Regions from separate parts of the Streptomyces sp. NPDC005485 genome, predicted to be linked through region 2. Evidence: riboswitches for the same ligand, from Rfam matches in the RefSeq annotation. Region 2 holds a riboswitch; each other region holds the start of a gene.
The links. Region 2 has a riboswitch for S-adenosylmethionine ahead of ABZS97_RS31205 (aminotransferase class V-fold PLP-dependent enzyme). Riboswitches for the same ligand answer to the same signal wherever they lie in the genome.
Positions count from the first base shown of each region.

Region 1: another riboswitch for S-adenosylmethionine. It lies ahead of ABZS97_RS13450 (amino acid ABC transporter permease); the one in region 2 lies ahead of ABZS97_RS31205 (aminotransferase class V-fold PLP-dependent enzyme).
Region 3: another riboswitch for S-adenosylmethionine. It lies ahead of thrC (threonine synthase); the one in region 2 lies ahead of ABZS97_RS31205 (aminotransferase class V-fold PLP-dependent enzyme).

Region 1 is NZ_JBEXDZ010000031.1:22,686-29,415, forward strand. It holds gene ABZS97_RS13435 (ABC transporter permease) at 1-721, shown strand, start outside; gene ABZS97_RS13440 (putative leader peptide) at 962-1,072, shown strand; gene ABZS97_RS13445 (glutathione S-transferase C-terminal domain-containing protein) at 1,205-2,068, shown strand; SAM riboswitch class IV at 2,134-2,242, shown strand; gene ABZS97_RS13450 (amino acid ABC transporter permease) at 2,567-3,547, shown strand; gene ABZS97_RS13455 (amino acid ABC transporter ATP-binding protein) at 3,544-4,341, shown strand; gene ABZS97_RS13460 (ABC transporter substrate-binding protein) at 4,405-5,433, shown strand; gene ABZS97_RS13465 (GNAT family N-acetyltransferase) at 5,520-6,281, shown strand; gene ABZS97_RS13470 (putative leader peptide) at 6,341-6,427, shown strand; gene ABZS97_RS13475 (LLM class flavin-dependent oxidoreductase) at 6,505-6,730, shown strand, end outside.
Region 2 is NZ_JBEXDZ010000117.1:1,463-8,192, reverse strand. It holds gene ABZS97_RS31215 (cytochrome bc complex cytochrome b subunit) at 1-713, shown strand, start outside; gene trpD (anthranilate phosphoribosyltransferase) at 841-1,905, shown strand; SAM riboswitch class IV at 1,991-2,107, shown strand; gene ABZS97_RS31205 (aminotransferase class V-fold PLP-dependent enzyme) at 2,302-3,663, shown strand; gene ABZS97_RS31200 (Lrp/AsnC ligand binding domain-containing protein) at 3,690-3,971, opposite strand; gene ABZS97_RS31195 (rhomboid family intramembrane serine protease) at 3,968-4,711, opposite strand; gene ABZS97_RS31190 (hypothetical protein) at 4,865-5,104, shown strand; gene ABZS97_RS31185 (NYN domain-containing protein) at 5,139-6,488, shown strand.
Region 3 is NZ_JBEXDZ010000102.1:21,724-28,453, reverse strand. It holds gene ABZS97_RS28975 (extracellular solute-binding protein) at 1-1,183, shown strand, start outside; gene ABZS97_RS28970 (DUF3263 domain-containing protein) at 1,239-1,466, shown strand; gene otsB (trehalose-phosphatase) at 1,514-2,392, shown strand; gene ABZS97_RS28960 (trehalose-6-phosphate synthase) at 2,379-3,794, opposite strand; gene ABZS97_RS28955 (glucosyl-3-phosphoglycerate synthase) at 3,870-4,814, opposite strand; SAM riboswitch class I at 4,986-5,150, shown strand; gene thrC (threonine synthase) at 5,168-6,475, shown strand; gene ABZS97_RS28945 (MoaD/ThiS family protein) at 6,472-6,730, shown strand, end outside.

The sequences.
Region 1 (6,730 bases), on a different contig from region 2:
CCTGCGCTTCCTGAGGATCTGGCGCTACAGCATCGTCGGCCCGGTGCTGTCGACCGTGCTGTTCGTCGTGGTCTTCGGATCGGCTCTCGGCTCGCATGTCGACACGATCGACGGCGTCGGCTACGGCAGCTTCATCGTGCCCGGCCTCTTCGCCCAGGCGATCGTCAACGTCGGCTTCTTCAACGGGACGACCAGCCTGTTCGAGGCCCGCCGGGACCAGTACATCAACGACGTGTTCGCGAGCCCCCTCAGGTGGTGGGAGATCAACGCGGCACTGGTGGGCGCCGGCGTCGCCCGAGGCGTCGTCGTGGGCGCGGGCGTCCTGGCGGCGGCCCTGCCGCTCACCCACGGCGGCACCCCGGCCCGCCCCGTCGTCCTGCTGTTCGGCACGCTCGGGGTGCTCCTGGTCGCCGCGCAGGTCGGCGTGATCGCGGGCGGCCACGCCAGGTCCCTCGACCATGTCTACGCCATGGAGTCGATCATCCTGCTGCCGCTGGGCTTCCTCGGCGGCGTCTTCTACTCGGTCCACCAACTGCCGCCGTTCTGGAACTACGTGAGCCACCTCGACCCGGTCTTCTGGCTGGTCCAGGTCGAACGGATCGGGTTCCTCGGCCAAGGCGACGTCAGCGCCGGCTGGGCCCTTGCCGTGGTCTGGGGTCTGGCGGCGACGCTGACCGCCTGGTCGGCGGCGATGTTCGCCACCGGCCGCCTCAAGCCCTGACCCCGGACGGGAAGGAACACAACGCCTTGGGCGTCTAGACCGGCCGAGGACATGCGGTGCGAGTTCCCTCACACGAGACCGTCGCCGCGTCCCGACGGTTGATTGCGAAGACGCGTTTTGAGTGTGTCGAGCGTGGCCGTCGTCCATCGAGGTGTCCGCGATGCGGGACGGCCCTCTTGACGCCGCTGTCGGTCGGATCGACACTCACTGAGGGAATCCTAGTGAATAGGTAGGGAAAATATGAGGCGCGTTGAGCCGGTCACCGTCCGAGTGAGCCGTTCGCCTCTTCTGACCTCCCGCCGTCACATCGATCTGCTGCGTGTCTGCAGCGCGATCAGCCCCCAGGGCTGAGCCGCGCCCATCCTGTGCCGGCGGCGCCCCGCGAGCGGGGCTCACGCCTCCGGCGCGCACGGATGAGCCCCGCTCCCTCGACCAACGTCGCTTCCGCCGCGCGTACGTCCGCGCCCGCTCCTGGGGAGAGTCATGACCGTGACACCGCTGGCCGCCCACGCCTCCGATCGAGCCGCGCCCGTCTTCCGGGGCCGCATCGGCCGGGACGCACGCAGCGGCCACTACGCAGTTCCGGGCCGCTACCGCCTCCATCTGTCGACCGCCTGTCCCGACGGCCTGCGCATCGCCATCACCCACAGCCTGCTCGGCCTGGACACCGTCTGTCCGGCCACCTTCCTGCCGGCCGTCCCCGACAGCCCCGAGGGCGGCCACTCGGCCTTGCGGTCGCTGTACGAGGCCAGCGCCCACCGCTACACCGGTCCGGCCGTCGCGCCGGTGCTCAGCGACGACTGGTCCGGACGGATCGTCAGCACCCATGCCCCGGACATCATGCGCGACCTCGACCGCCGCTTCGGCGGTGACCGTCTCTCGCTCTACCCGTGCGGCGCGGAGTCGGAGATCGAGGCGGTCGAGCGGATGTGCGCGCAGGGCATCGAACAGGCCGCACAGCGCGCGGGATCGGCCGGTGGTGGGCCGGTGGAACGTGACGTGGAACTGACCACGCTGCTGGAAACGCTCAGCGCCCTGGAACGCTGGCTCGAAGGACGTACGTACCTGATCCGCGACGAAATCACCGCCGCTGACGTCGAGTTGTGGGCCGCGCTGGTCCAACTCGACACGGTGCACCGAAACCACCTCGACGCCTGTGCTGTCCAGCGCATCGCCGACCATCCGACCCTGTGGGCCTACGCCCGCCGCATGGCCGCGCATCCGGCCTTCGGCGGCCACCTTGACCTCGGGGGCATCGAACGCCGTCACCACGCCCGCTGCCATGGCCTGGAGGCCGCCGGTGCAGCCGTCCAGATCCTGGACTGGGCGGCACACTCAGCCCGTTAGCCGTTCCACCTGGTGGACCGGCGTTGACATTCGTTCAGGCAATTGTCTTAACTACGGCTCAGAACGGTCATGAGCGTCAGCGACAAGCCCTGGCTAGCTGACCGGCAACCCTCGCACCGCGGTGGGGTGCCCCAGGTGACGACCGGACCGAAGAAGTTTCGGTAAGCGCGAGGCCCACAGGGCCGGAACAGTGACGGTGACGCCATGTACGCAGCTCCCAGGACGGCCGCACGCCGCTCCCAGGGCTGCGTGCGGTCGTACGCGAACGTGTTCGTCGCCGATCGCGCTGTCGATCTGCTCCGCGTGAACAGCGCACTGTGTACCGCACCGGGCTGTGCCCGCTGTCGGGGCTGACACCTCCCCGCAGCCCCCGCACTCCCTGACGAACACCGCCTCTGCGGTGTGCCGTTGTCCTCCCCGCCCCCGGTACCTCGCCGTCGTGTGCGCCCCCGCATGCCGCCGCGCTTCCCGGGTGTACCCACCCAGCCGGAGCCCACCATGAGTGAACCCCCTGGTGCCACCATCACCCGTCCCGAGGCGCCGACCGCCGACGAACCGTCGAAAGCCCTCACTGCCCAGCGCGTTCTGCCGCTGCGGCGGCCAGGGCGCTGGATCGCCACCGCGGTCGTCCTGGTCCTGATCGCCCAGTTCGTGCACGGACTGGTCACCAACCCCTTCTACCAGTGGGACCGCTGGAGCTACTGGTTCCTGCGGCCCACCATCCTCGACGGCCTCGTGATCACCCTTGAAGTCGCCGCGTACAGCGCGGTGTTGGGCCTGGTCGGCGGCATCGTGCTCGCCCTGGCCCGGCTGTCGAAGAGCCCCGTGCTGCGCGCGGTCAGCTGGACCTACGTGTGGGCGCTGCGCTCCGTCCCGCTCATCGTGGTGCTGATCTTCCTCTACAACTTCAGTGCCCTGTACAAGACGGTGAGCATCGGTGTTCCCTTCGGGCCGGCCTTCTTCTCCTTCGACGAGTCGAGACTCGCCACCGACATGGTCGTCGCCGTCATCGGCCTCAGCCTCAACGAGGCCGCCTACGCGGCCGAGGTCGTCCGCGGCGGCATCCTGTCCGTCGACCAGGGCCAGCACGAGGCGGCGGCTGCGCTCGCCCTGCCCAAGGGCTACCAGTTCCGCAGGATCGTCTTTCCACAGGCCCTGCGGTCCATCGTCCCGAACTACGTCAACCAGCTCATCGGCCTGATCAAGGGCACCTCGCTCGTCTTCTACGTCTCCCTGCTCGACCTGTTCGGCTCCGCGCAGACCATGGGCTCCACCTACCCCGGCGACATCGTGCCGCTGCTGCTGGTCGTCACCGTCTGGTATCTGATCCTGACCAGCGTCGTCTCCGTCGTCCAGTTCTACGTCGAGCGGTACTACGCCCGCGGTGCCACCCGCGCCCTGCCGCCGACTCCGTTGCAGAAGCTCCGCACCGGTCTCACCGACCTGCGGGCCCGCATCCGCCGGGAGGCCGCCGTATGACCGCCAAGACGCTCGAAGCCCTGGCGGACGCCGAGGCCGCCACCGTCGAGGTCCACGACGTGCACAAGTGGTACGGCACTCACCGAGTGCTGGACGGCGTCGACCTGACCGTCCGCCCCGGCGAGGTCACCGTCATCCTCGGCCCGTCCGGCTCCGGCAAGTCCACCCTGCTGCGGGTCATCAACCACCTGGAGAAGCCCGAGATCGGCTACGTCAGCATCAACGGCGAACCGATCGGCGTGAAGCGGCACGGCGAGCAGCTCAAGGAGCTGAGCGAGCGGGCCATCCTCACCCAGCGCGGCCGCATCGGCTTCGTCTTCCAGAACTTCAACCTCTTCCCGCACCTGACCGTCCTGGACAACGTGGCCGCCGCCCCCGTTGCCACCGGCAGGCTCAGCAAGCCCGAGTCCCAGGAGCTCGCCCGCGAACTACTCGGCCGCGTCGGCCTCGCCGACAAGACCGGCGCCTACCCGCGCCAGCTCTCCGGCGGCCAGCAGCAGCGCGTCGCCATCGCCCGCGCCCTCGCCCTACGCCCCGGCGTCATCCTCTTCGACGAGCCCACCTCCGCCCTCGACCCCGAACTGGTCGGCGAGGTCCTCGCCGTCATCAAGGACCTGGCGACCAGCGGCACCACCCTCGTCATCGTCACCCACGAGATCGGCTTCGCCCGCGAGATCGCCGACCGGGTCGTCTTCATCGACGGCGGCAAGATCATCGAGCAGGGCCCGCCCTCCGAGGTCCTCGACAAGCCGCGGCACGAACGGACCAGGGACTTCCTCAGCAAGGTCCTCTGACCGCCGCCCCCAGTAGACGTCCCCCCACGTCACCCTCATCATCTCCAGCGACAAGGAACGGCCATGCCCACCCAGTTCACCCGACGCAGCCTGATACGCGGCATCACTGCGGCGACCGCCATCGCCTCCCTGGCCACCGGGCTCGCCGCCTGCGGTGGCAACAGCGACGCGGCCACCTCCACCCAGGCCGCCGCCAAGTCCGGCGAGGTCGTCATCGGCCAGGTCTCCAACGGCGCCGCCCACCAGACGTCCGTCAAGGTCTCCGAGGTCAAGGCCCTCAGTGCCGAACTGCCCGCCGCCGTCAGGAGGAGCGGCAAGCTGGAGATCGGCATCGGCGCCCTGCCGGCCGGCTTCCCGCCGCTGGCCTACGTGGGCAGCGACCAGAAGTCCCTCACCGGCGCCGAGCCCGACCTCGGCCGCCTCGTCGCCACCGTCCTCGGCCTCAAGCCCGAGGTGAAGAACTCCACCTGGGAGAACCTCTTCGTCGGCATCGACAGCGGCAAGGTCGACGTGGCCTTCTCCAACGTCACCGACACCGAGGAACGCAAGAAGAAGTACGAGTTCGCCTCCTACCGGCAGGACAACCTCGCCTTCACCGTGCCGAAGAAGAGCACCTGGAACTTCGACGGCAACTACGAGAACCTCGCCGGCAAGACGGTCTCCGTGGGCTCCGGCACCAACCAGGAGAAGATCCTCCTGGAATGGAAGGCGAAGCTGGCCAAGGAGGGCAAGAAGCTCACCGTCAAGTACTTCCAGGACAGCAACAGCGTCTACCTCGCTCTGTCCAGCGGCAAGATCGACGCGTACTTCGGCCCCAACCCCGGCATCGCGTACCACAACCGGCAGGTGGCCACCACGCCCAACGCCACGCGTACGGCGGGTACTTACTCCGGCGCCGGCGCGAGTCTGCAGGGCCTGATCGCGGCCACCGCGAAGAAGGACAGCGGCCTGGCCAAGCCGCTCGCGGACGCCATCAACTACCTGATCAAGAACGGTCAGTACGCCGAGTGGCTCAAGGCCTACAACCTCTCCAACGAGGCCGTAGCCAAGTCCGAGGTCAACCCGCCCGGACTGCCGCTCGACAACTCCTGACCACCGTGTGCCGGGGACTCGGCCGCCGCCCCGCGGTGGAGTCGCCGGCACGCCAACCCGAGCCGCACACCGGAGACCGCCACGCCATGTCCGTCATCGCTCTCGACGCCAGCTCCTCGCACATCCTGGACAACCCCGCCTGGGCCGCGCTCACCGGCCCGCACGCCTCCTTCGCCGAACTCCCCCACTCTCGACTTCGCTCGAGCGGGGGGACTCCCATCGCCCACGCCGTCCGATACCAGCAGGACGTGGCCCCCTTCCACGCCGTCTCCGACAAGGACGACCCGCGCGCCTGGGCCGACCTCGCCGCACTCGTCGGCCCCGGCGGCACCGCCGCGGTGCGGGGCGTGAGCGAGGCGCAGGTCGGCTGGGAGGTCGTGCGCACCGGACACGGCGTCCAACTCGTGGACACTGCCCTGCGCGCGGAGCCCGACCCGGAGGCCGTGCGGCTCGGCCCCGACGACGTGCCCGAGATCCTGGATCTGGTCGCCCGCACTGAGCCGGGCCCCTATCTGCCCCGTACCGTCGAACTGGGCACCTACCTCGGCATCCGCCACCAGGGCCGGCTGATCGCCCTGGCAGGGGAGCGGCTGCACCCGCCCGGCTGGACGGAGATCAGCGCCGTGTGCACCGACCCCGCCCACCGCGGCCGAGGCCTGGCCACCCGCCTGGTCCGCGCGGTCGCCGCTGGCATCAAGGAGCGCGGCGAACGCCCCTTCCTGCACGCTGCGGCCACCAACGCGAACGCGATCCGGCTGTACGAGTCGGTCGGGTTCACCCTGCGCCGCCGTACCGTCTTCTCGCTCGTCCGGCACACCGGGGCCGCCGTTCTGGAAGAAACGGCATAGCCGTGCCGTTGTCCTTGTCGAAGGTGAGTGCTTGGACCACTCGGACGGAGGTGCGACGCGTGCCCCGTGTACTGCGTGCCGTCCGCCTCCACTCCCGGCCCCACATCGACCTCCAGCGCGTGGCCGGCTCCCTCTGTAGCTCCTGACCCCGTTTCCTCAGCCGCCGTGCGCCCCCACTCCCGCGGGCCGGCGATCTCGTACGGACCTCCAGGAAGGCACCTTCGTGTCCCCAACTCCCGCTTCCCACCTGCACCTTGCCGTTGCCCTCGACGGCGCCGGCTGGCACCCCGCCTCCTGGCGCGAGCAAGTCGCCCGCCCCCGGGACCTGTTCACCGCCGGCTACTGGGCCGACCTGGTCGCCGAGGCCGAACGCGGCCTGATCGACTTCGTCACTCTCGAGGACGGACTCGGCCTGCAGTCCTCGCACTACGGCGAGCTCGACGGCCGCA
Region 2 (6,730 bases):
CCGACTGGTACATGGGCTTCTCCGAGGGCCTGATCCGTGTCATGCCGGGCTGGGAGATCAACCTCTGGGGTCACACGCTCGTCCTGGGCGTGTTCATCCCGCTGATGATCTTCCCGCTGGTCCTGGTCGCGATCGCGGTCTACCCGTTCATCGAGTCCTGGGTCACCGGCGACAAGCGCGAGCACCACATCCTGGACCGCCCGCGCAACGTCCCGACCCGCACGGCCTTCGGTGCCGCGTGGATCAGCTGGTACTTCGTCCTGCTCGTCGGTGGTGGCAACGACCTCTGGGCCACGCACTTCCACCTGTCGATCAACTCGATCACCTGGTTCGTCCGGATCGCGTTCTTCGTCGTACCGGTGCTCGTGTTCATCGCCACCAAGCGGATCTGCCTCGGCCTCCAGCGTCGCGACCACGACAAGGTGCTGCACGGCCGCGAGTCGGGCATCATCAAGCGCCTGCCGCACGGTGAGTTCGTCGAGATCCACGAGCCGCTCAGCCAGGACGCGCTGCACACCCTCACCGCGCACGAGCAGTACCGGCCCGCCGAGATCGGCCCGACGGTCGACGAGAACGGTGTCGAGCGCAAGGTGAGCGGCACGCAGAAGCTGCGCGCCAAGCTCAGCAAGGGCTACTACGGGGAGAACAACCAGATCCCCAAGCCCACCGTCGAGGAGTACAAGGAGATCACGAGCGGCCACGGCCACCACTGATCCCCGCCCAGCGGTACTGATCGCCACGGCAGGAGCCCCGTCCAGTTCATGGACGGGGCTCTTTGCCGTCCGCGGCCCTGGATAGGGTGGACCCAGCTTGTACGTGTCTACGAACCCAGGAGCGGCAATGAGTGCTGTGACCCCCGCTGGAGGCGACATCGCGGCGGGCCGTTCCTGGCCCGAGGTGCTGAACGGCCTCCTCGACGGCCGTGACCAGAGCGCGGACCACACCGCCTGGGCGATGGACCGCATCCTGCGCGGCGAGGCGACCGACGCCCAGATCGCCGGCTTCATGGTCGCGCTGCGCGCCAAGGGCGAGACCGTCGAGGAGATCACCGGGCTCGTCCGGACGATGTACGAGCACGCGAACGTGATCGAGGTGCCGGGCGAGACCGTCGACATCGTCGGAACGGGGGGCGACGGCGCCAAGACCGTCAACATCTCCACCATGTCGGCGATCGTCGTGGCCGGTACGGGCGCCAAGGTCGTCAAGCACGGCAACCGCGCCGCGTCCTCCGCGTCCGGCTCCTCCGACGTACTGGAGAAGCTCGGCGTCAACCTGAACCTGAGTGTGAAGCGGGTCGCCGAGGTCGCCGAGGAGGCCGGGATCACCTTCTGCTTCGCCGTGAAGTTCCATCCGGCGCTGCGTCATGTGGCCGCCGCACGCGGCCAGTTGGGCATCCGTACGACGTTCAACGCCCTTGGCCCGCTCACCAACCCCGCCCGGGTGAAGGCGCAGGCCGTCGGCGTCGCGGACCCCCGCATGGCGCCCATCGTGGCCGGCGTCCTCGCCGAGCGCGGCAACTCCTCGCTCGTCTTCCGCGGTGACGACGGCCTGGACGAGCTGACGACCACCGCCACCTCCCACGTCTGGGTCGTCAGGGACGGCAAGGTGCGCGAGGAGTCCTTCGACCCGCGCGACACCGGCCTCGCCCTCGTCCCCGTCGAGGCGCTGGGCGGCGGCGACCCCTCGTACAACGCGGAGGTCGCCCGACGGCTGCTGAACGGCGAGACCGGCCCCGTACGGGACGCGGTGCTGCTGAACTCGGCGGCCGCGCTGGTGGCTCTCTCGCCGGGCGACGGAACCCTCGCGGACCAGCTGCGCGCCGGAATGGAGAAGGCGGCCGAGGCCATCGACTCCGGGGCCGCCAAGCGGGTCCTGGAGCGGTGGGTGGCGGCCAGCAACGCCTGAGCCGTACGCGATGTGACGCGAGGCGCAGTCCGGATCCTGGACTGCGCCTTGCGCGTCGAAGATCGTGTGGCAAGATGCTGTACCAGGTCATGAGCGACAGTCATGAGGCCCCGGCCGACTGTCCGGCAACCCTCCGTCCGTGGCGGGGTGCCCCGGGTGAAGACCAGGCCGTAGGCAGCGAGGTCTACGGCAAGCGCGGACCCTTGCGCACTCATTTCGAGTGGCGCATCCCTGGGGTCCTGGTCCTCAAGGGAGCAGTCTCGTGAGCAAGCGAATGCGATAGGGCTTTTCGGAGCCCCTTTTCCGCACCCTTCTTTTCACCTCCTCCTGCGCTGAGCCATACCCGTCGACGGGTGCTCGCGCAGTGACTTCGCCTGCCTCTCACGGGAGTTCGCCATGTCTGTCTCCATCGCTGCCATCGACCAGACCCTTTGCACCCCTCTGCCCGTTCTGGGCCGGGATGTGACCGTCCCGCTCGTCACCGGTGGCGAGGTCACCTACGCCGCCCTCGACTACGCGGCCAGCGCCCCGGCGCTCCAGCGGGTGTGGGACGACGTCGCCGCGTACGCCCCCTACTACGGCAGCGTGCACCGTGGCGCCGGGTACCTCTCGCAGCTGTCCACCGACCTGTTCGAGAACGCCCGCGTGACCGTCGCCGAGTTCCTGGACTGTCGTGAGGACGACCAGGTCGTCTTCACCCGGTCCACCACCGACTCCCTCAACCTGCTCGCCGCCGCTCTCCCGGCCGACTGCCAGGTCTTCGTCTTCGAGACCGAGCACCACGCCTCGCTGCTGCCCTGGCGGGACGCCCGGGTGACGTACCTGAACGCCCCGCGCACCCCCGGCGAGGCCGTCGCCACCCTGGAGCGCGCCCTCGCCGACCGCGACCCCTACGGCCCGGCCCTCGTCTGCGTCACCGGCGCCTCGAACGTCACCGGTGAGCTGTGGCCGGTGCGCGAGCTGGCCGCCGCCGCCCACGCGCACGGCGCCCGCATCGTCCTGGACGCCGCGCAGCTCGCCCCGCACCACCCGGTGTCCGTGCAGGACCTCGACGTGGACTGGGTCGCCTTCTCCGGGCACAAGCTGTACGCGCCCTTCGGCTCCGGCGTCCTCGCCGGCCGCTCCGACTGGCTGCGTGCTGCCGAGCCGTACCTCGCGGGCGGCGGCGCCAGCCGCAAGGTCGCGCGGCGCGAGGACGGGGGAGTGGACGTCGAGTGGCACGACACGGCCGCCCGCCACGAGGCCGGTTCCCCGAACGTCATCGGCGTCTACTCCATCGCGTCGGCCTGCAAGGCCCTGACCGAGGCCGGCTTCGACACCCTGGTCGCCCGCGAGCAGCAGCTGATCGACACGGTCCGCGAGGGCCTCGCCGAGGTTCCCGAGGTGCGTGTGCTCTCGCTGTTCGGCGACGACGCCCCGCGCGTCGGCGTCCTCTCCTTCGTCGTCGAGGGCTGGAACAGCTCGCACTTCGCCGCCGCGCTCTCCGCCGAGTACGGCATCGGCGTCCGCGACGGCCTGTTCTGCGCGCACCCGCTGGTCCGCACCCTGCTGGGCAGCGACCCCGGGACCCAGGGCGAGTGCGGTGCCCCCGAGGCGGCGCCCGGGGAGAAGTCCCTCAACGCCATCCGCGTCAGCTTCGGCGCCGGTACGCCCGACGAGCACGTGGAGCGTTTCGTGCGCGCGGTGAAGGAGCTCGTCCGCGACGGTGCGCGGTGGCAGTACCGGACCGAGGGCGGGCGCTGCGTGCCGGCGGTCTGAGCCTTTGTGAGGCGGTGTTCAGCAGGTCAGGAGTCCAGACCGATCGCGAACGCCGCCTCCAGGTCGTGCTGGGAGTACGTACGGAACGCGACGTGGGTGTCGGTGGCCTCGACGCCGGGGATCTTGCTGATCTGGCCGGGGATGATGTCCGCGAGGTCGTCGTGGGCCTTCACGCGGACCATCGCGATCAGGTCGTAGGTGCCGGTGACGGAGAAGACCTCGCTGACGCTCTCCAGCGCGGCGATCGACTCGGCGATCTCGGGGATCCGGTCCACGCTGGTCTTGATGAGGACGATCGCGGTGATCACGGTTGGTTCTCTCCCTCGGGGGCCGCTGCTGAGGCCTTCACTCTAGTGGTTGGGCCGAATCGGACCCACGCGTAGACGAAGCCCAGACCGAAGCCCACCAGGTGGGCCAGGTAGGCGACGCCGGGGCCCTGGGCGGCCCGGCCCGCCGCCAGCCACTGCAGGGCGGCCCAGAAGGGCAGGACCAGCCAGGCCGGGAAGCGCAGCGGCAGGAAGAACAGGAACGGGAAGAGACTGGTCACCCGGGCCCCGGGGAACAAGTACAGGAACGCGCCGAGGACCGCGGAGATCGCCCCGGAGGCGCCGACCAGTGTCTGGGCGGAGCCGGCGTTGGCGGCCGCGTACCCCAGCAGGGCCAGATAGCCGCAGCCCACGTAGAAGAGGGCGAACTCGATGTGGCCCATGCGTTCCTCGGCCATCGCCCCGAAGACGTAGAGGAAGAGCATGTTGCCCAGCAGATGCAGCCAGCTGCCGTGCACGAAGAGCGCCGTCGCGGGTGTCAGTGCGGCGCGCGGGGCGCCGCCGAGCAGCTCGGCCGGGACGACGCCCCAGCGCGCGAAGTAGGCGCGCTGCGCGGCGAGCAGTTCGTCACCGGTGCCGTAGACGGGATTGAGCCCGGCCGCCGGACCGATCACGAAGATCAGGCAGCACAGGACGATCACTGCGTACGTCATCGGCGCCGGCTGCCGGCGGAGGGCTCCGCCGACCGCCGCACCCCAGCTGCCGCCCCGGTTGCCGATCATGAACAGAGCATGGCGTAACGGGACCGAACCGCACAGACCGCCTCGCCGCCGTGGACAGCCGAGCGTCGAGTCCCCGCCAGGCCGTAGGGTAACGAGCCACACGCACCGGGCGACCGGTTCGGACGCACACTAGAAGGAAAGCGACCAGCCACGATGACGGTTCCCCCGCCCACCGCCGAGACCCGGTGGCGCTGCACCCTCTGCGGCAATCTGACGCGTTTCGACGTGACCCGCTCGTCGAAGGTCGTCGAGTACGTACACCTCGACCTGGCCGGTGAGCCGAACGTCGAGGAACGTGAGGTGGTCAGTGAGACCATCGAGTCGGTGCGCTGCCGCTGGTGCAACGCCGTGGATCAGGTGGAACTCGTGGACAGGCCGGGCGCCGGCTCCTGAGGGAGCAGGCCCCGCACAGGCATTGGGGTGACGGATGGTGGAGACCACAGGCGGGGAGCCGGACGACGGCACCGCTGAGGTGCTCGACCGTCCGCTGCCCGACGGCGTGCGCCGCCGTGTCGTGCAGATCGTCTCTGACGGCTTCGGCGGACTGACCGTCGCCGAACTGCCCGCTCCGCTGCGGCAGTATGCCCGGTTCACCCCGACCCGCCGGGCCAAGTTCGCGGGCAACGCGATGGCCGCGGCGCTGGAGACGGACCCGCTGTTCAGACAGCGGATCGCCGAGAAGCTCCGCGAGGCCCAGCCGGAACTGGCCGCGGCCCTCGACTCGGCCGCGCCGCCCCCGGCCGCCGACCCGCTGGACGTGGCGGCGGCCGCGTACGTGCTGCGCCCCACCGGCTGGGTGAAGCTGGTGACCGCCGCGGGCGAGGAGGCCCAGCGGGCGGACGCCGAGCGCGCCGACGAGGAGAGCCGGGTCGAGCTGGAGCGGCTGCGCGAGGAGCTCGCCCAGGCCCGCGACCAGACCCGGGCCGAGACCGAACGGCTGCGCACGGAGCTGGAGTCGGCGAAGAAGGAAGCCGATTCGCTCCATCGCAAGCTGCGCAGCGCCTTCAGCGACGTCAAGCGCGGCGAGGCTGCCGTGCGCAAGCTGCAGGCCGAGATGGACGCCCTGCGCACCGACGGGCAGACCCAGATGTCGGCCGCGGAGAGCGAGACCCGGCGGCTCAAGGCGCGGCTCAGCGAGGCCGAGGCGACGCTGGAGGCCACCCGCAAGGCCGCGCGCGAGGGCCGCAGCGTCGAGGACATGCGCGTACGGCTGCTGCTGGACACCGTGCTGGACGCGACGCAGGGGCTGCGCCGTGAACTCGCCCTGCCGCCGGTTTCGGTGCGCCCCGCCGAGACCGTCGACGCGGTCGAGCCGGGCCGTATGACGCCGAAGGACATCGCCACCCGCGCCCTGTCCGAAAACGATCCCGCGATCCTCGACCAGCTCCTCGCGCTGCCGCAGGCGCATCTGGTCGTCGACGGCTACAACGTCACCAAGACCGGCTACCCCCAGATGCCCCTGGAGAAGCAGCGGCTGCGGCTGCTCGGTCAGCTCTCGCAGCTCGCCGCGCAGACCGGCGCCGAGGTCACCTGTGTCTTCGACGGGGCCGAGCTGGCCGCGCCGGTGCTGCTGGCGCCGCCGCGGGGTGTGCGGGTGCTGTTCTCCAAGCCGGGTGTCACCGCGGACGAGTTGATCCGCCAGCTGGTGCGCGCGGAGCCGCCGGGCCGGCCCGTCATCGTCGTCTCCACCGACCGCGAGGTGGCCGACGGCATCGCCAAGGCGGGTGCGCGACCGGTGGCTTCGGTGGTGCTCCTCAAGCGCTTCTCGCACGGCTGACCGTCTGCGGCGTACGTCTCATAGGCAACGTACGCACCATGCGTAACCTCTGGGCTTGATGCCCGAATTGGTGGGGTCTTCACGCAACGTAGCGTCAAACGCGCATTACCGCTCGTGAGTTGAGTGTAAAGAATGCGCTCGGTGACCGAGATTTTTCACCTGAGGATTTGAACTGATCACAGGAAGGTCACTAGGGTCAGCCCTCGAACCCCCGCTCGGGTGATCACTCATTGGGAGTGACG
Region 3 (6,730 bases), on a different contig from region 2:
CGACTCCGGGGACGTGACCCTGAAGCTGGTCGCCGCCGACTACGGGGACTCCGCGGCCAACAGCTCCAAGAAGTACTGGAACAAGCTCGCCACCGCCTACGAGGCCGACCACCCCGGGACCAAGGTCGAGGTCAGCGTCTACTCCTGGACCGACGTCGACCGCAAGGTCAAGGAGATGGTCGCGGCGGGGCACGCGCCCGACCTGGCGCAGATCGGCGCGTACTCCGACTACGCCGCCAGGGACCAGCTCTACACCGCCGACGAACTGCTCTCCATACCCGTCCAGGCCGACTTCGTCTCGCAGCTCGGCGAGGCAGGCAAGAAGGACCGGGTGCAGTACGCGTTGCCCTTCGCGGCGTCGACGCGGCTGCTCTTCTACAACAAGAAGCTGTTCTCCTCGGCGGGGCTCACCGCGCCGAAGACCTGGAGCGAGCTCGCCGCCGACGCGAAGGTGCTGAAGTCCAAGGGCGTGAAGACGCCGTACGCGCTGCCTCTGGGACCCGAGGAGGCGCAGGCCGAGACCATGCAGTGGCTGCTCAGCGGGGGCGACGGGTACACCGACGACGTCGGCACCTACCACCTCGACTCCACGCAGAACGTCGCCACCTTCAGCTGGCTCAAGGACGAACTCGTCGACCGGGGGCTCACCGGGCCCGTCGCGCCGGCGAAGCTCGACCGGGCGGCCGCGTTCGCCGCGTTCACGCGGGGCGAGGTCGGGATGCTGAACGGGCATCCCACGCTGATGAAGATGGCCGCGAACAAGGGCGTGAAGTTCGGCATGGTGCCGATGCCCGGCGTGGACGGGCGGGCCCGGTCCACGATGGGCGTCGCCGACTGGATGATGGCGTTCAAGCAGAACGGCCACCGCAAGCAGGCCGGCGACTTCCTCGACTTCGTCTACAGCGAGAAGAACGTGCTGGCCTTCTCCCGCGAGTACGACCTGCTGCCGGTGACCACGTCGGCGTCCCAGGCCATGGCCGAGGACCCCAGGGACAAGGACCTCACCCCCTTCCTCGACGAACTCCCCGCCGCCGAGCTCTATCCCGTCGACAAGACCTCCTGGGCCGCCGTCAGCGCCGACATCAAGGCCGGCATAGGCAAGGCCGTCGCCCCGGGCGGAAACCCGTCCTCGGTCCTCACCGAGCTGCAGAACGCGGCTTCGGTGGCGGAGAGCTCGGAGTAGCCGCCTCGCCCCAGGTCCGGCCGACCTTGTCAGTGCCTGCCGATACCGTGCGGGCATGGAAGAGCTCACCCCCCGGGAGCGGGGGATTCTGGCGATGGAGCGGCAGGGCTGGAGCGGGCCCGGGGCGAAGGAGCGGGCGATACGGGAGCGGCTGGGGCTCGTGCCCGTGAGGTACTACCAGCTGCTCAACGCCCTCCTGGACGACCCCAGGGCGCTGGCCCACGACCCGGTCACGGTCAACCGCCTCCGCCGGATACGCGACGCCCGCCGGGCGGAGCGCTGACCCCGGCACCCCTCCGGCGGGCGCATCGCGCGGATAGGGTCGGCGGTATGGGCAGCCCTACGGAATCCACGGAACCGACGGAAGACACAGATCCCCTCCCGACCCCCGCGACCGCAGCAGGCCGCGACGGCCTGGACGCCATCCTCGCCACCCCCGACCGCGCCGTGATCGCCCTCGACTTCGACGGCACGCTCGCCCCCATCGTCCCCGACCCGGAACAGGCCCGCGCCCACCCGGACGCGGTCGCCGCCCTCGCGGCCCTCGCCCCCAAGGTCGCCGCCGTCGTGGTGGTCACCGGCCGCCCGGCCGGCGTCGCCGTCCGCCACGGCGGCTTCGCGGGCGTGCCGGGCCTGGAGCACCTGGTCGTCCTCGGCCACTACGGCGCCGAGCGCTGGGACGCCGTCAGCTCCACCGTCAGCGCCCCCGCCCCGCACCCAGGCGTCGCCGCCGTACGCGCCGAACTGCCCGGGTTCCTGGACCGCATCGGCGTCTGGCAGGGCACCTGGATCGAGGAGAAGGGCCGCGCGGTGGCGGTCCACACGCGCCGCGCCCAGGATCCGCAGGCCGCCTTCGAAGCCCTCCGCGAGCCCCTCGCCGACCTCGCCTCCCGGCACGGCCTGATCGTCGAACCCGGCCGGATGGTGCTGGAACTGCGCCCACCCGGCATGGACAAGGGCGTCGCACTGCTGGAGTACGTCCGCGAACTCGGCGCCGAAGCAGTCCTCTACGGCGGCGACGACCTCGGAGACCTCCCCGCCTTCGCCGCCGTCGACAAACTCCGCTCCGACGGCGTACCGGGCCTGCTCGTGTGCAGCGGCAGCTCGGAGGTGACGGAACTGTCCGAGCGCGCCGACCTGGTGGTCGACGGCCCGGGGGGAGTAGTACGACTGCTGGCGGACCTGGCGGCGGCCATCAGCCCGCTGTAGGGGCCTCCAGCGCGTGCAGCTGGTCCAGGAACCACTGGGCCGGCGGCAGCGCAGTCGCCGCCGCGGCAAGCCGCTTCGTGCGTTCCGCGCGCTCGCCCGCCGGCATCGTCAGGGCCTCGTGCAGCGCCCGCGCGGTGCCGATCACGTCGTACGGGTTCACGGTCAGCGCGTCCTCGCCCAGCTCCTCGTAGGCCCCCGCCTCCCGGGACAGCACCAGCACACACCCCTCGTCGGAGACCACCGGGACCTCCTTGGCGACCAGGTTCATCCCGTCCCGGACGGGGTTGACCAGCGCCACGTCGGCGAGCCGGTAGGCGGCCAGCGAGCGGGCGAAGTCGTCCTTGACGTGCAGCACCACGGGGGTCCAACCCGGCGTCCCGTAGCGGGAGTTGATCTCATCCGCCAGGCGCTGCACCTCGGCCGTGTAGTCGCGGTACACGGCGAGGTCCTGCCGGGAGGGGTAGGCGAACGCCACGTGCACGACCCGCTCGCGCCACGCGGGCTCGTCCTCCAGGAGCTGCCGAAAGGACAGCAGCCCGCGCACGATGTTCTTCGACAGCTCCGTGCGGTCCACCCGCACGACGGTCCGGCGGCGCTCACCGTCCGGGCCCCGCCCGATCTGCTCGCGCAGCGCGGCCATCCGCTCGCCGACGTCCGCCTGGTGCGCGCGGGCGCGCAGGAAGTCGGCGTCGGCGCCGAGCCCGTGCACCCCGACCCGGGTGCCGCCGAGCCCGCCCACGAGGGCGTCCGCGCAGGCGGTGAACGCGTCCGCCCAGCGCCGCGTCAGGAAGCCGAGCCGATCCGCGCCCAGCATGCCGTGCAGAACCTGCTCGGCGATGTCGTCGGGGAGCATGCGGAAGTAGTCGACCGGCGCCCACGGGGTGTGGGAGAAGTGGCCGATCCTGAGGTCGGGGCGCAGTTCGCGCAGCATCCCGGGGACCAGCGTCAGGTGGTAGTCCTGCACGAGCACCGCCGCACCCTCGGCCGCCTCGTCGGCCAGCGCCCGCGCGAAGGCACGGTTGTACGTCTCGTACGACGCCCACTGGCGCCGGAACTCCGCGTCGAAGACGGGCTCCAGCGGCGTCTGGTACAGCAGGTGGTGGACGAACCACAGCACCGAGTTCGCGATGCCGTTGTACGCGTCCGCGTGCACGTCGGCGTCGATGTCCAGCATCCGTACGCCGTCCTCGCCGACCCCGCGCCGCACCGCCTCGCGGTCCCCGTCACCGAGCGCCGAGCACACCCACAGGGCGCCCGCGTCCGGCCCGATCGCCGAGAGCCCGGAGACCAGCCCGCCCCCACCGCGCCTGGGGGTGAGTTCCCCGGTCTCGTCCAGCGAGTACGAGACCGGGCCCCGGTTGGACGCGACGAGAATCCGATGAGCACCGTGCGCAGAAGCCATACGCCTCAACCTAGCCCGGCTCGGAAACGCTCAAACGTACGGAAGCGATACGGCAGGACGTATACAACCGCCCGATCACGCCACTCTGCGTGACTGGTACTCCGCGATGTCCGCCATCGGCGGCCGCTCCTCGGTGTCGACCGAGTGCGTGCGCGGCTCGAAGCCTTCCCTGCCCCGCTCGAACTGGGTGAGGGACGGGCGGATCAGATGCCCGCGGGCCAGCCGCAGCTGCGCCGTGCGGTAGATCGCGGCGGCCATGCGGCCCAGCGCCTGTCCGTCCTGGTGGCGGTGCTTGCGCACACCCACGTCCACCTGGGCCAGCGCGTCCAACCCCACCAGGTGCAGCGCGTCGACCAGCATGCCCAGCTCCACCCCGTACCCGACGGGGAACGGCAGCTGTTCCAGCAGGGAGCGGCGGGCGGCGTACTCCCCGCCGAGCGGCTGGACGAAGCCGGCCAGCTGCGGCCAGTGCATGTTCAGCAGCGGGCGCGCCATGAGTTCCGTGACCCGGCCGCCCTGACCTGCGGCAGAGCCCAGCGGACGGTCGTACATCGCCTTGACGAGGTCCACGCCCGGCTCGGTGAGCAGCGGCCCGACGATCCCCGACACGAAGTCCGACGAGAACTCCTTCAGGTCCGCGTCGATGAAGCAGACGATGTCCCCACCGGTCACCAGCAGCGACCGCCACAGGACCTCGCCCTTGCCGGGCACGGCCGGAATGCGCGGGAGTATCTCGTCCCGGTGCACCACCCGGGCCCCCGCGGCGGCGGCGACCGCGGAGGTGCGGTCCGTCGAGCCGGAGTCGACGACGACGATCTCGTCGACGAGGGGCACCTGGTGCATCAGGTCATGGCGGATGACCGCGACGATCTCACCGACCGTCTCCTCCTCGTTCAGCGCGGGCAGCACGACGCTCACCGAGGAGTTCGTGGCACGCTTCGCGGCGACGAGCCGGTGCAGCGGGCGGTCGGAAACGGACCAGGAGCGGGTACTCAGCCACCGCTCGACTTCTTCCAGCACAGTCTGCGGCTCCTCACTGTCTGACCCCATGATCCCTCGACCATGTGATCCATCTCGCGGTTCGGACGACTATCTCAACTGTCCTGGCCTTCGGTTACAGTCTTGAACAACGCGGATGACCATCGCATGTCGGGGGTCGCCACCGCGTAGCAGAGATCAACAATCGAATACCGCTCATCCAGAGGGGCAGAGGGATACGGCCCGTTGAAGCCCCGGCAACCCTCCAGTCGGTTCTCGTACGACATGCACGTCATCGACGTCGTCGCAGCGAGGCTCCCGACTAGGGAAGGTGCCAAATCCGTCTCACGGCGAAGTGCGCCGTGAGGAAGATGAGGAGAAAGGGCCTCGCCTCCATGGCTGCGCAGACTGATGTAGACACCACGATCACCACTGCAGGCACCACGAACTCCGTCGATCTGGGTCCCGCCGCGGCGCTCTCCTGCCGCGAGTGCGGACACCGTGTGCCCCTCGGCCCGGTCTTCGCCTGCGAGGAGTGTTTCGGCCCCCTCGAGATCGCGTACGACTTCTCGGCCTACGACACCGAAGAACTCCGCAAGCGTATCGAGGCCGGCCCCGCGAACATCTGGCGCTACGCGCCGCTGCTTCCCGTCCCGGCCGACGTGGCGGAGAAGCCGAACATCAACCCGGGCTGGACCAAGCTCGTCCAGGCCGACAACCTGGCCCGCGAGCTGGGCGTCGACGCCGGCAAGCTGTTCGTGAAGGACGACTCCGGCAACCCGACGCACTCCTTCAAGGACCGCGTCGTCGCGCAGGCCATCGAGGCGGCGCGCGCGTTCGACTTCACCACCCTCTCCTGCTCCTCCACGGGCAACCTGGCCGGCGCCGTCGGCGCCGCCGCCGCCCGGGCCGGCTTCCGCTCCTGCGTGTTCATCCCGCACGACCTGGAGCAGGGCAAGGTCGTCATGGCCGCGATCTACGGCGGCGAGCTCGTCGGCATCGAGGGCAACTACGACGACGTGAACCGCTTCTGCTCCGAGCTGATCGGCGACCCGGCCGGCGAGGGCTGGGGCTTCGTCAACGTCAACCTGCGCCCGTACTACGCGGAGGGCAGCAAGACCCTGGCGTACGAGATCTGCGAGCAGCTCGGCTGGCAGCTGCCCGACCAGCTCGTGGTGCCCATCGCCTCCGGCTCCCAGCTCACGAAGATCGACAAGGGGCTGCAGGAGCTGATCAAGCTCGGCCTCGTCGAGGACAAGCCGTACAAGATCTTCGGCGCCCAGGCCGAGGGCTGCTCGCCGGTGTCCGTCGCCTACAAGGCCGGCCACGACGTCGTACGCCCGCAGAAGCCGAACACCATCGCCAAGTCGCTCGCCATCGGCAACCCGGCCGACGGGCCGTACGTGCTCGACATCGCACGCCGTACCGGCGGTGCGGTGGAGGACGTGAACGACGAGCAGGTCGTGGACGCGATCAAGCTGCTCGCGCGGACGGAGGGCATCTTCGCCGAGACGGCGGGTGGCGTGACGGTGGGTGTCGCGAAGAAGCTGATCGAGAACGGTCTGCTCGACCCGACCCTGACCACCGTCGTGCTGAACACCGGCGACGGCCTCAAGACCCTGGACGCGGTGGCCGGCACCGGCCTGACCGCGACCATCCGCCCGAACCTGGACTCCTTCCGAGAGGCTGGCCTCGCATCATGAGCGTCAACGTCCGCATCCCCACCATCCTGCGCACCTACACCGGCGGCCAGGCCGAGGTGAGCGCCGAGGGCGCGACCCTCGCCGACGTCATCGCCGACCTGGAGAAGAACCACACGGGCATCGCCGCCCGCGTTCTCGACGACCAGGGCAAGCTGCGCCGCTTCGTCAACGTGTACGTCAACGACGACGACGTCCGCTTCGAGCAGGGTCTGGAGACGGTGACGCCGGACGGCGCGGGCGTCTCGATCATCCCGG